One region of the Anaerobacillus sp. ABD4_527 genome, then DNA from elsewhere that is predicted to be linked to it. Evidence: a T-box and tRNA genes for the amino acid it is inferred to sense, from the RefSeq annotation. Region 1 holds a T-box; the other holds one or more tRNA genes.
What was found. The T-box of region 1 lies ahead of pheS (phenylalanine--tRNA ligase subunit alpha). A T-box ahead of a tRNA ligase gene usually reads a tRNA of that ligase, here a tRNA-Phe.

Region 1 (6,661 bases):
ACATCATGGGTGTTATCGGTTCAAAGCCACCTCACATTCTTCCTGCAGAACAGCGTAAGAAATCGATCGACAAAAAAGACATGTTCATCGATATCGGCGCATCAAGCAAAGAAGAAGCGATGGAGTGGGGCGTTAAACCTGGAGATTCTGTCGTACCTGTATGTGAATTCACAGTGATGAACAATGAAAAGATGCTGATGGCAAAAGCTTGGGACAACCGTATTGGCTGTGCTATCGCAATCGAAGTGCTTCGTAAGCTAAAAGGAGAAGACCATCCAAACACGGTATACGGTGTGGGAACAGTGCAAGAAGAAGTTGGTCTTCGCGGAGCAACAACGGCAGCAAACATGATCAAGCCTGATATCGGTTTTGCTGTTGATGTAGGAATTGCTGGAGATACACCTGGGGTATCAGACAAAGATGCTCAGTCGAAGATGGGTAAAGGTCCTCAAATCATCATGTACGATGCATCTATGGTTGGGCACAAAGGACTTCGTGACTTCGTAACCGATACGGCTGACGAAAACAACATCCCGTACCAGTTCGATGCAATTGCAGGTGGCGGAACAGACTCTGGTAAAATTCACCTTACTGCAAATGGAGTACCAGCACTTTCCATCACCATCGCAACACGCTACATCCACACGCACGCAGCAATCCTGCACCGCGACGACTTCGAAAACGCTGTAAACCTCATCGTTGAAGTCATTAAAAAGTTGGATGACGAAAAGGTGAAGGAAATTACGTTTAATTAAGAAAAGCGGAGTTTCGCGTTTAGACACGGAATCATTGGAGCAATCCCAAAAGAACACGTTTTTTTGTGTTCATTTGGGATTGTGAAATGATGTAGTGTCTGCGAAACGCAGCTGGACATAGAGAAAAGCGAAACCTCGCGTTTAGAAACGGAGATATTGGAACTCTTGAAATAGAACACGTTTTTTGTGTTCTGTTGAAAGAGTGAAATATCGTAGTTTCTGCGAGGTGCAGCTAGACAAAAAGAAAAGCGGAGTTTCGCGTTTAGACACGGAATCATTGGAGCAATCCCAAAAGAACACGTTTTTTGTGTTCATTTGGGATTGTGAAATGATGTAGTGTCTGCGAAACGCAGCTGGACATAGAGAAAAGTGAAACCTCGCGTTTAGAAACGGAGATATTGGAACTCATGAAATAGAACACGTTTTTTGTGTTCTGTTGAAAGATTGAAATATCGTAGTTTCTGCGAGGTGCAGCTGGACAAAAAGAAAAGCGGAGTTTGGCGTTTAGACACGGAATCATTGGAGCGCTTGTAAAATTAAAGCCTCCAGCGCTTGTCGAGCCTAATCGGTCCTTTCCGCTTTTCGATGTCTAGCTACAGCGGGCCAAATCCTCCGGTCGTTTCACCTTTGTGATTGAGACAAAAATCGTCTCATTCACAAAGGCTCCAACGCCCTGCGGATTTAGACGGCCCCCTTCCGCTTTTCATGTCTAGCTACAGGGCCAGGCTCTCGAGTCGCTTCAGCTAATGGATTGAACACAAAAAGCGTGTTCATTCCATTAGCTTCCAGCGCTTGTCGAGCCTAACCGGTCCCTTCCGCTTTTCGATACTATCACAAAATCCGGTGGCGTTTGCCACCGGATTTTGCTTATTGTACGCCTTGAGCCATGTAAGAGAGCATTTGCTGACGCTCGTCTTCAGGGGCTTCTTTCCAAAGGACTTCGAAAAGGACACCAAGACCTGGTAACATTTTTTCTTCACCGCTTTGGATCGCATCGAGAATCGTTGCCTCTATCTGATCCTCATTGTTACCAGATACGTTAGCAAGGATGGCTTTTCTTAAATTAAGGTCCATGCTTTCCACCTCACCTTTCTCTTTCGCTTGTATACCAAGCAATCTTAGTATGAACGAAAGAATGGAATTTCATGAATTGCATTGGAATCTTCTCGATCTTGCGTCTATAATGGAATCATTGAAAAAATGAAGGAGAGCACTATGCTTATTGAATCTGTGAAAAATCAAAAAGTGAAAGACTGGAAAAAGCTACAGACGAAAAAGGGACGAGAGAAAGCATCTTTGTTTCTTATCGAGGGACCGCATATTATCGAAGAAGCAGCGAAAGCAAATGCACTTGTGCAAGAAATCATAATTTCAGAAGGCACTGACTTCGATATTGATCTGTTTAAAGATCGACCAACCGTCTATACTGTTACTGATAAAGTGATGAAAGAATTAACTGCAACTGAAACACCTCAGGGCATATTGGCTGTCTGTAAAATGTCTGAATCAGGTTTAGCACGTACAGGAAAGTTTATTCTTTTAGATGCAATTCAAGATCCAGGTAACTTAGGTACGATTATTCGTACGGCACATAGCGCAGGATATGATGGTGTTTTACTTGGTCAAGGAACAGTGGACCTTTATAACAGTAAGGTACTACGTTCTACTCAAGGATCGCTTTTTCATATCCCTATTAAAAAAGTGGATCTGCGCCACGCCGTGAAAGATCTAAAGGATGCTGGTGTTTCTGTTTACGCAACGGAAGTCAGCGGTGGAACTCCGTATCATCAGTTACAGGGTCCAGAGTATTTTGCTGTAATCATGGGGAATGAAGCGAACGGCGTTTCAAAGGAACTCCAAGAACTCGCTCATGACAAGGTGTATATTCCGATATACGGTGGTGCCGAATCATTGAATGTAGCTGTTGCTGCCGGAATCCTCATGTATGGGCTGATGCCCTCATAATCGTGCTTGCAGACTGAGCGTTTTTTTTCTATAATTATAAAGAACTTCATTATATTAAAAACAATGATAGAGAGTAGTAAACTGCCTCTTCCTATTAAGGGAGGAAATGCCTTGACTGAGAGCATTTCTATAGGAACGCTTTTGAATTCACTCTGGAGTTGCCGCTTGATACCCAAAAGCGGACCGGTTATGAACCGTTATCGTTTACCAAGGCTGATATTACCATATCAGTGAATTAGGGTGGTACCGCGAACTCAAATCTTCGCCCCTTTCCGTGGGGCGAGGATTTTTTTGTTTTTTAAACGAGTAAGGTCGTCACAATTGTGTTGTGCAATTTTTTACAAAGATCGAAATGGAGGTAAAAATGATGGAAGAACGGTTACAAACACTTAAAGAAGAAGCATTGTCTCAAATCGAATCTGCTTCTTCAATGAAGGAATTGCAAGATATTCGTGTAGCATACCTTGGGAAAAAAGGACCGATCACAGAAATTTTAAGAGGTATGGGAAAACTTTCTGCTGAAGAACGTCCGAAGATGGGACAGTTAGCTAACGAAATTCGCGCAGCGATTTCCGAAAAACTTGATGAGAAAACACAGGTGATGGAAAAAGCAGCTGTAGAGGAAAAGTTAAAGCAAGAGACGATCGATATTACATTACCAGGTCGTCCTGTCAATAAAGGAAACCATCACCCGTTAACAAGAGTGATCGAGGAGATTGAAGATCTCTTCCTCGGTATGGGCTTCTCTATCGCAGAAGGTCCTGAAGTGGAAACAGATTACTATAACTTTGAAGCATTGAACTTGCCTAAAGATCACCCAGCGCGAGACATGCAAGACTCTTTCTACGTGACAGAAGAAACGTTGCTTCGTACGCATACATCACCGATGCAGGCAAGAACAATGGAGAAGTTAAACGGAGAAGGACCGGTAAAAATTATCGTTCCAGGAAAAGTTTATCGACGAGACACTGATGATGCGACTCACTCACATCAATTCATGCAAATCGAAGGACTTATGGTAGGAGAAGACGTTCGTATGAGCGACCTTAAAGGGGTTCTCCAAGCTTTCGCTAAAAAGATGTTTGGTGAAGAAAGAGAAATTCGTTTACGTCCGAGCTTCTTCCCGTTCACTGAACCATCTGTAGAGATGGATATCTCATGCTTCAACTGTGGTGGAAGTGGATGTTCAGTTTGTAAGGCAACTGGATGGATTGAAATCTTAGGTGGCGGAATGGTACATCCAAATGTGCTCCGTATGTCTGGATTCGACCCTGAGAAAGTGACAGGATTTGCTTTTGGTATGGGGCCTGAAAGAATTGCGATGCTCAAATATGGCATTGATGACATTCGTCACTTCTATACAAACGACAGCAGATTTATCAAGCAGTTCAATCATATATAAGCGTAAGGAGGAGAAACAATGCTCGTATCATTAAATTGGCTAAGTCAGTATGTAGACATTGAAGGACATTCAGCTGATGAACTAGCTGAACTGATTACCAAAGGCGGAATTGAAGTTGAAACAGTAGAAAGTTTGAACAAAGGGATCAAAGGCGTTGTGATCGGTCATGTACTTGAGTGCGCTTCACATCCTGATGCTGATAAACTTTCGGTTTGTAAAGTGGATATCGGAGAAGAAGAGCCAGTACAGATTATTTGTGGTGCTCCAAATGTGGCGAAAGGGCAGTATGTTGCAGTCGCAAAAGTGGGGGCAGTCCTTCCTGGAAACTTTAAAATCAAAAAGGCGAAACTTCGTGGAGAGCCTTCGCACGGAATGATCTGCTCTCTACAGGAACTCGGTGTAGAAAGTAAGCTTGTTCAAAAAGAATATGCTGAAGGAATCTTTGTATTCAGTGACGAGGTAACGCCTGGTGAAGATGCTCTAGAATACTTAAATCTTAACGACACGATCCTTGAGCTAGGATTAACACCAAACCGTGCAGACGCAATGAATATGATCGGTGTAGCGTATGAAGTAGGCGCAGTATTGAACCGTCCGATCTCACTGCCATCACCTGAACTTGTTCGTTCAGAAGAAAGTGCTGAAAATCATGTGTCCGTTCGAATTGAAGATGAAGAAGACGCCCCATACTATGGCGCGACGATCATCAAAGATGTTACCGTCCAACCTTCTCCGCAGTGGCTTGTAAACAGACTTGTTTCTGCTGGAATCAGACCGATCAACAATGTGGTAGATATTACAAACTTTGTACTACTCGAGTATGGTCAACCGCTTCATGCTTTTGACTACGATCGTTTTGGGTCAAAAGAAGTTGTGATTCGCCGTGCGAAACAAGAAGAGAAGATTGTAACGCTCGATGATACAGAACGGACGTTATCAAGTGATCATCTCGTTATTACGAACGGTCATACTCCTGTAGCAGTTGCAGGTGTAATGGGCGGAGCAGATTCTGAAGTTCAAGGAGATACTACGACTGTTTTGCTTGAGTCTGCTTATTTTAATAGCAAGCTCGTACGCAAGTCTTCAAAAGATCTAGGGCTACGTAGTGACTCAAGCTCTCGTTTTGAAAAAGGCATCGACCGCAATCGTGTTGTTCCAGCAAGCGAACGAGCAGCACAGCTAATTCAGGACCTTGCAGGCGGTACGGTTTTAAGAGGTGTTGCTGAGCAAGGAGCTCGTCAAGTTGAAGCGAAAGATGTAAGTGTGGAAGTAGCTAGAATCAATCAAGTACTAGGGACAGAAATTTCGGAATCAGAAGTTGCGGCTATTTTCGATCGCCTGCAATTTTCTTATAAAAATTTCGGTGGAACGTTTACCGTTCAAGTTCCTCCACGTCGTCCAGATATTACGATTACGGAAGACTTGATCGAGGAAGTTGGTCGTTTATATGGGTATGACAATGTACCAGCTACCCTTCCAATTACAGAAAGCACACCTGGACAGTTAACGGATTATCAAGTAAAAAGACGTCGTGTTCGTCGCATGCTTGAAGGAGCTGGACTTTATCAAGCAGTAACCTATTCCTTAACATCTCCAGCAAAACGTGTTTTCTTCTCAGACGAATCACCAGAAGCAATTCGTTTAGCTATGCCAATGAGTGAGGAGCGTAGTGAGCTAAGAACGAGCTTATTACCACATCTTCTTGAAGCTGCTCAATATAATACGAATCGCCAGCTTGAGAATATTGCACTATATGAAACGGCATCAGTCTTCTTACCATCAGGATCAGAGCTTCCGAAAGAGGAAGAACATCTTGCAGGGGTAATGACTGGTTTATGGCAAGAGCATCCTTGGCAGAAAGAGAAAAAGCCTGCGGACTTCTTTGTAATGAAAGGAGTAGTGGAAGAACTAGCGGTTGACCTTGGACTTCAAGATCGTCTATCCTTTGTTCGTGCTCAAGAGCCTAAGCTACATCCTGGAAGAACGGCAGCTGTTCATCTCGACGGTGAGGCAATCGGCTATCTTGGTCAACTTCATCCGGAAGTTGAAAAGGAACTTGATCTGAAAGAAACATTTGTGTTCGAATTAAACCTTGAGAAGATGTTAACTGCAAACGTGGAACATCTTAAATACGCGAAACTTCCTCGTTTTCCATCCGTAACGCGTGATGTTGCATTAGTTGTTGATGAGATGCTTGAAGCGTCCGAAGTAAAACGTGTTATTCAAGGCGCTGGTGGAAGCAAGCTAGTCGATATCAATTTATTCGATGTGTATCAAGGTGAGCATTTAGAAGATGGTAAGAAGTCGCTTGCCTTCTCATTACGATACTACAACCCAGAACAAACGCTAACTGAAGAAGAAGTGAAGAGTGCACACGATCGCGTACTACAAGCTGTTGAAGAGCAGTTTGGAGCGGCGTTACGTAGCTAAATACTGCATCTCTTTGAAACTCAAGGGCTGTCGAGTAAATCTCGACAGCCCTTTTCATGGTATCAGGTAGAAGATGCTTTAAGGTTTTTAAGAACATTGATTACAAAAA
Region 2 (6,661 bases), 240 kb from region 1:
CACTGTGATTGATACAACCCTTCCAAAGTTTAAATACACTTCTCTTACTACAATGTACTCAATCCTCATTTCCGCAGCATTCCAAGCTTTTCCGATCACATCGTATGTTAGTGATACATATGGAACAAACAAAACGGGATAAGCGATAGAAATACAAATGCCGTAAAGCAACAAGCGCGAGAACGTTAATTCAAATAAAAGAATAACCACTGAGACATATAGCATAATTCCTGCATATAGAATTGCTTTTATACGAAAACGTGGTTTTATTAATCTTGTCGCAAGGTAATAAACCAGGAACGAAACAGCGGAATTCACCAAACCAAATGTTCCTATCGCAAGCTCACTGCCAGTCGTAATAAATACGAGAACAGCAATGACAAAAATAAATGTTCCCTCTCTTAACCCTTGGAAGAAGTGAGCATGAAGAACATTTAGCCAATCGCTGTTCGATTTACGTTCGTTGAAAACTCGCATGAATGAAAAGTTGCCTTTCGCCGATCGCCTCTTTAAGAAAAAACTCAAGATAACCGCCGCTGAGAAAAGCAGCAGTGAGACTCCAAATATAATTTTGTACCCCGTGTATGATTCAAGACTTGAAATGACTACTCCTGCGAAAATAGGACCGATCATTCCAGCAAAAGAAGTTAGAAGTCCTAGAAAACCATTAAAAAAATCTCTCGTATCAGGCTCAGTTATTTCAAATGTTAATACATTAAACGCAAGCCAATAAAACCCAAACCCAATTCCAAGCAGTGCTCCCAATAAGACGAGTAACTGGCCAGCATTTTGCCCTAGTAGTAAAACCGTAATATAAAATAGCGCCAAAAAGATTACGCCGATTCTCAATACAATCACTCGATCCATCTTTTTAGCCCATCGTCCAGCTAAAATAAATGTAAGCGGTTGACTGATGACAACTGAAAGGTTGTAAATCGCAATATCTGCAAATTCACCTGTTTGTTTCCATAAATAAACGTTTACAAACGTATTTGAAAGAGCAATGCTCAAAGCATACAATCCGCCGATCGTTAATAATAAGAGTAGATCTTTTGTAACAGCTATATCACCCATTACGTGTTTAAGTACTTTCATGGCAAACTCCCCTTTTTTCCTCCTCCCTTATTTTGTATTAATTCTGTCTCCTTATGCGAAAGATTAGAAATGGGTAAGATGTTTTTGAAAGGAGAGTTCGATGTATTATTTTATCTATACAGGGGACGTCATTTCTCATCAAATTAAGAATACTCTTTTATCACAACTGATTTCTTTTGCTAAAAAACTTGAGCAGCCACATACATATAATGAAGAAAAAAATTCATTAACGCTGCCTACATTCTTCATATCGATCAGGGAAAATCAAATTTTTTCCTATAGCAAGTACGATTTCAATGATGGTTGTGCGATTACAGACCTTGTTATTGATTATCTCTTAGAACATCTAGGAAGCGTCTATACAAAAATAGAACCATAAAAAAAAGCCCCGACAATTCTGTCGGGGTTTTGGCTATTATTTTGCAGCTTCGTAACGCTTAGCTACTTCATCCCAGTTAACAACATTCCAGAATGCACTGATGTAATCTGGGCGCTTGTTTTGATACTTAAGATAATAAGCATGCTCCCAAACGTCAAGACCAAGAATTGGAGTAATGCCTTCCATTACCGGAGTGTCTTGGTTAGGAGTACTAGTAATTTCTAGTTCTCCACCTTTAACGATAAGCCATGCCCAGCCAGAACCAAAGCGTCCTGCAGCAGCACTAGCGAACTCGTCTTTGAAGCTCTCAAAGCTTCCGAATTTCTTTTTGATTGCTTCGCTCAAGTCACCTGATGGTTCGCCGCCACCGTTTGGACTAAGTACTTGCCAGAAAAGTGTGTGGTTAGCATGTCCGCCACCATTGTTTCTTACTGCAGTACGAATTCCTTCAGGTACAGCATCCAGGTTGCCAAGAAGATCTTCAAGGCTTTTGTCAGCTAAGTTTTCATGACCCTCAAGTGCACCGTTTAGCTTTGTAACATAAGCATTGTGGTGTTTGCCGTGGTGGATCTTCATTGTTTCTTCGTCGATATGTGGCTCTAGAGCGTTAAAATCGTAAGGTAGTTGTGGTAGTTCAAATTTAGCCATTGTAAATCTCCTCCTTTAAAAGTATGTAACCCTTGTGACTATTGCGTCACAAGTCGTGATCACAATGTATCACATTTTTACAGTAGCAGATTTATCCTCTGTTTTCAAATGTTTAACATCGTGATGTTGTCACCACTTTTATAATTCCACACATATAGAATCGTAAACATAAAAAAACCACCTACAAGGTGGTGAATCGATGTTAATATGGTGGCTCCGGACGGAATCGAACCGCCGACACGTGGATTTTCAGTCCACTGCTCTACCGACTGAGCTACAGAGCCATGTTTTTTTCTTATGTACTATTATGTTTGAAAGAGTGAACTCAAATTGTGAGTTTAGGTTGCCCCTAAAGGGACTACGATTAAAAATTAACGAAGAAGATTATTCGACGTAGTTAATTTTTTTAAATTGGTTGCGGGAGCAGGATTTGAACCTGCGACCTTCGGATTATGAGCCCGACGAGCTACCGAACTGCTCCATCCCGCGACGATATGAATGAATGAATTTCGTACTTGCTTCTATATGCTGTGCACTGTTTCTTCCTCTGCAAGGATTGCTACGATGCGTATCCGTCGAAACAACTCGCTGTGTTTCTATGAAGTTTCGCTCGTTGCTCCATCCCGCGACGATATGAAAATTTAAATTTTGTTCTTGCTACTTCCATACTTAGAAGAAAGATGGCGGAGGAAGAGGGATTCGAACCCCCGCGGGCCGTTAAGCCCCTGTCGGTTTTCAAGACCGATCCCTTCAGCCAGACTTGGGTATTCCTCCGCGTATGGTGGACCCTGCAGGACTCGAACCTGCGACCGGACGGTTATGAGCCGTCAGCTCTAACCAGCTGAGCTAAGGGTCCAATTTAAATGGGGCGACTGATGGGAATCGAACCCACGAATGCCGGAACCACAATCCGGTGCGTTAACCACTTCGCCACAATCGCCATTGTGTTAAGTTAATATGGTAGCGGCGGAGGGGATCGAACCCCCGACCTCACGGGTATGAACCGTACGCTCTAGCCAGCTGAGCTACACCGCCATATGGCTCCACAGGTAGGATTCGAACCTACGACCGATCGGTTAACAGCCGATAGCTCTACCACTGAGCTACTGTGGAATATCTCTTAACGACAAGAATAACTATACCATAGAGATTAAAAAGAAGTCAATAACTTTTGTAATATAATTTTCATTGCTGAAAAATCAGCGATGAAATTACTATAGCATGGTTTTGTCCCTTCATCAAGATTACTATAGAACATATACAAGAAAGATAACAATCATTATTGCTTGGATAGCACCTTTCATTAACGCTCCCCCAAGAAAACCAAGTAAAGATCCGACTCCTACGTTAATAGACTCTCTTAATGGTTTTCGATGAAAGATTAACTCTGCTGCAACTGCTCCAATGAAAGGACCAAGAATAATTCCAAGAAACGGTATAACGAATGGTCCAACCAATAAGCCAATTGTACTTCCCCATATGGCGGCTTTTGATCCCCCATATTTTTTGACCCCAAATAAGTTGCTAGCATAATCAGCAAGAAATAGTAACGCGGTAAATAGAATTTGAATAATCCAGAAAGAAACTGTCATTGAACTAAATTCGAAAAATACACCGTACACAATATATCCTATGTAAATAAAAAGAACCGATGGAATAATTGGATAGATTAGTCCTACAAACGCCACTACAAACGATGCTATTACGAGTACCCAGAATAAGATATCCATGGTGCCCCCCCTTTTTCTTCTATTATATAGAATAAAAAAAGTCAGGGCTAGATTAGCCCCGACTTTTTATCACTCTTCTCCGATAACTGCTTCAGCAATATTAACAGCGTGATCACCAATACGTTCTAGGTTACTGATCATATCTACAAAGACGATCCCTGCACTTCCTGTACATTCGCCTTCGTTCAACCTCAAGATATGCTGCTTACGAAGAGATCTTTCCATTTTATCAATTTTATCTTCTAATTTCACGACATCACGAGCCTTCTCAACATCCCAATTATCCAATGCATCAAATGCTTGGTGAAGAGTCGTTAGCGTAAGCTCAAACATCTGATCAAGATCTTTCATAGCTACATCCGTCATCTTCACTTTGTTACTGATCTGATAATCAACCAGCTCGACGATATTTTCCATATGATCTCCAACTCGCTCAATATCACGAACCGAGTCCATCAACATACCATGTCGAGTTGATTCCTCAGCTGAAAGAGAGGTTGCAGATAACTGAATTAAATAATCTGTGATCTTTGTGTCTAAGTTATTGATCGCATCTTCATATTGAGCAGTTTTCTCTGCACTCTTTTGCTCTTTTGAAGTGACATACTTCGAAGCTTCTTTTACACCTTTATAAGCAAATTCGCTCATACGAATAACTTCTTCTTTTGCTTGTCCAAGCGCGACAGATGGAGAACGTTCGATAAATACCGGATCAAGGTGCTTTGGCTTATACTCGATCGCAGTATCATCACCAGGAATAATTTTTGTTACTAATACAGCAAGTAATGCAATGAATGGGAACTGAATAATTGTATTAGAAACATTAAAAATACCGTGTGCAAATGCAATAGTCATTTCTGCATTTAAATTAAGTGCATTTTGGATATATGCAATGAAAGGTGTGTACAGTGATAATATAATCAAGAACACTGTAGTACCAATTAAGTTAAATATAACGTGTGTAAGTGCTGCTCTTCTTGCTGCAACTGAGGCACCAATCGATGCTAAAACAGCAGTTACTGTCGTTCCTATGTTATCTCCGAATAGAACTGGCATAGCAGCTTGTAGGGACATTGCATCCTGAGAGAATAAACTTTGCAGAACGCCAATCGTAGCACTTGAACTCTGTACGATGACAGTAAATACGGTACCGATGACTACTCCCAATATTGGGTTTTCACTCATACTAACCGTAAGATCTTGGAATACCTGAAGCGTTCTTAAAGGTTTCATACCGTTACTCATCAGTTCTAAACCATAGAATAAACCACCAAAACCAAAGATGATCTGTCCAAGATACGTTATCTTTTTGTTTTTAACAAAGAAGATCAATGCTGCACCAATAAATAGGATAGGTAGTGCGTAATCTTTGATAGGTATACCAATTATGAATGCTGTTACAGTTGTTCCTATATTGGCTCCCATTATAACTCCGATAGCCTGTTTAAGAGTCATAAACCCTGCATTTACTAGTCCTACTGTAAGAACTGTAGTGCCTGAACTGGTTTGTAACAAGATCGTAACGACTATACCTGCTAATACACCCATGAATGGGTTCGTTGTGAAGCGATCTAATATATCTCTTAATCGATCGCCCGCTGATCTTTGAAGGCCATCACCCATATACTTAAGTCCAAACAGGAAAATACCTAGACCTCCCACAAACTGAAAGATCATCTCCTGAACGTTGAGTTCCATCATTTCAACCCCTTGCACCATTTTATTTTTTTCGACAATACTCAACAAAGTCCCTTGTCTATTATCTACATCACCCTATCTTTTGTAAAGACTAAATATAGATTTTGTAATGATTTATTCACAAAGGGAATGAAAAACTTTAACCGAGTTTATTGTTCCCTAAGTGGAATATAAGCTAAACTAGTTTATGGGTTTGTGTAATCAATGGAAGGAGATTTGAATTTGAACATATTTAAACAATTATTTTACAGCCTTTATTCTCCAAAGATGATGGCGCGCTTTCGTTTTCAAAAGCTTGGCAAACCGATCTTATATGTTTTTCTTTTAATGCTTCTTGCATCCGTACCAGTTGGAATTCTAACCACCGTTACATTTACGAATGCTTACGATGAATTGAAATCCCATATAAGTGATGTTCCTGAATTTAAACTTGTAGATGGAACGTTATCTGCTGATCAAGATGAGCCGTATATCACGAAGGAAGACGGAGAAACATTTATCTTTGACGCTACTGGTGAAACAAAACCTGATGATGTAGAAGGATATAAGACTGTCATCGCATTTTTAGGAGACAGAATAATGATTAAAGACTCTGGTACATTACAGGAATTTGATTATAGTAACTTCAGTACGATGAGTTTTACAAAAAGCGATGTGATTGAACTTTCACAAACACTCGATGATTTGCTCCCTATCTTTATACCGCTTGTCATTTTCGTCGTGTATCTTTTACAAACCGGTCTTAAATTTATAGGTGTGACGGCCCTTGCTACAATTGGTTTGACCTTAAAAAATATGACCAAGAGAAGAGTTTCCTATAAACAGCTTTGGATACTCTCTGCCTATTCTGTAACCATTCCAACGTTATTTTTCACTATTATGAGCCTGTTACGTACCCAAGTTCCATTTGGCTTTTTAGTATACTGGTTCGTAGCGATCTTGCTATTGTATATGGTACTGAAAGAAATTCCACTCCCCAAAAAGAGGCAAGAATAATCATTAGAACTAAAAAAATCCTCCCGGTGTACCGGGGGGATTTTTTTACACTTGCTGAGTTTCATCAGCTACTTTTTCTTCTATCAGAATTCTTGTTCCATCCACATCTGTAATC

Region 2: it encodes a tRNA-Phe, which carries the amino acid that the T-box ahead of pheS (phenylalanine--tRNA ligase subunit alpha) is inferred to sense. The anticodon was not compared.

What each region holds. Positions count from the first base shown of each region.
Region 1 covers NZ_JBSWXZ010000001.1:1,322,284-1,328,944, reverse strand. Annotated here, with positions in the region: gene ACXAHI_RS07015 (M42 family metallopeptidase) at 1-755, shown strand, start outside; gene sspI (small acid-soluble spore protein SspI) at 1,623-1,829, opposite strand; gene ACXAHI_RS07005 (TrmH family RNA methyltransferase) at 1,971-2,720, shown strand; T-box leader at 2,775-2,993, shown strand; gene pheS (phenylalanine--tRNA ligase subunit alpha) at 3,088-4,122, shown strand; gene pheT (phenylalanine--tRNA ligase subunit beta) at 4,141-6,552, shown strand; gene ACXAHI_RS06990 (cytochrome-c oxidase) at 6,615-6,661, opposite strand, start outside.
Region 2 covers NZ_JBSWXZ010000001.1:1,078,768-1,085,428, forward strand. Annotated here, with positions in the region: gene ACXAHI_RS05695 (MFS transporter) at 1-1,095, opposite strand, end outside; gene ACXAHI_RS05700 (hypothetical protein) at 1,196-1,474, shown strand; gene ACXAHI_RS05705 (superoxide dismutase) at 1,511-2,122, opposite strand; tRNA gene ACXAHI_RS05710 (tRNA-Phe) at 2,331-2,406, opposite strand; tRNA gene ACXAHI_RS05715 (tRNA-Met) at 2,535-2,611, opposite strand; tRNA gene ACXAHI_RS05720 (tRNA-Ser) at 2,804-2,896, opposite strand; tRNA gene ACXAHI_RS05725 (tRNA-Ile) at 2,902-2,978, opposite strand; tRNA gene ACXAHI_RS05730 (tRNA-His) at 2,987-3,062, opposite strand; tRNA gene ACXAHI_RS05735 (tRNA-Met) at 3,081-3,157, opposite strand; tRNA gene ACXAHI_RS05740 (tRNA-Asn) at 3,161-3,235, opposite strand; gene ACXAHI_RS05745 (DUF456 domain-containing protein) at 3,370-3,852, opposite strand; gene ACXAHI_RS05750 (Na/Pi cotransporter family protein) at 3,922-5,550, opposite strand; gene ACXAHI_RS05755 (DUF1189 domain-containing protein) at 5,773-6,546, shown strand; gene ACXAHI_RS05760 (NfeD family protein) at 6,592-6,661, opposite strand, start outside.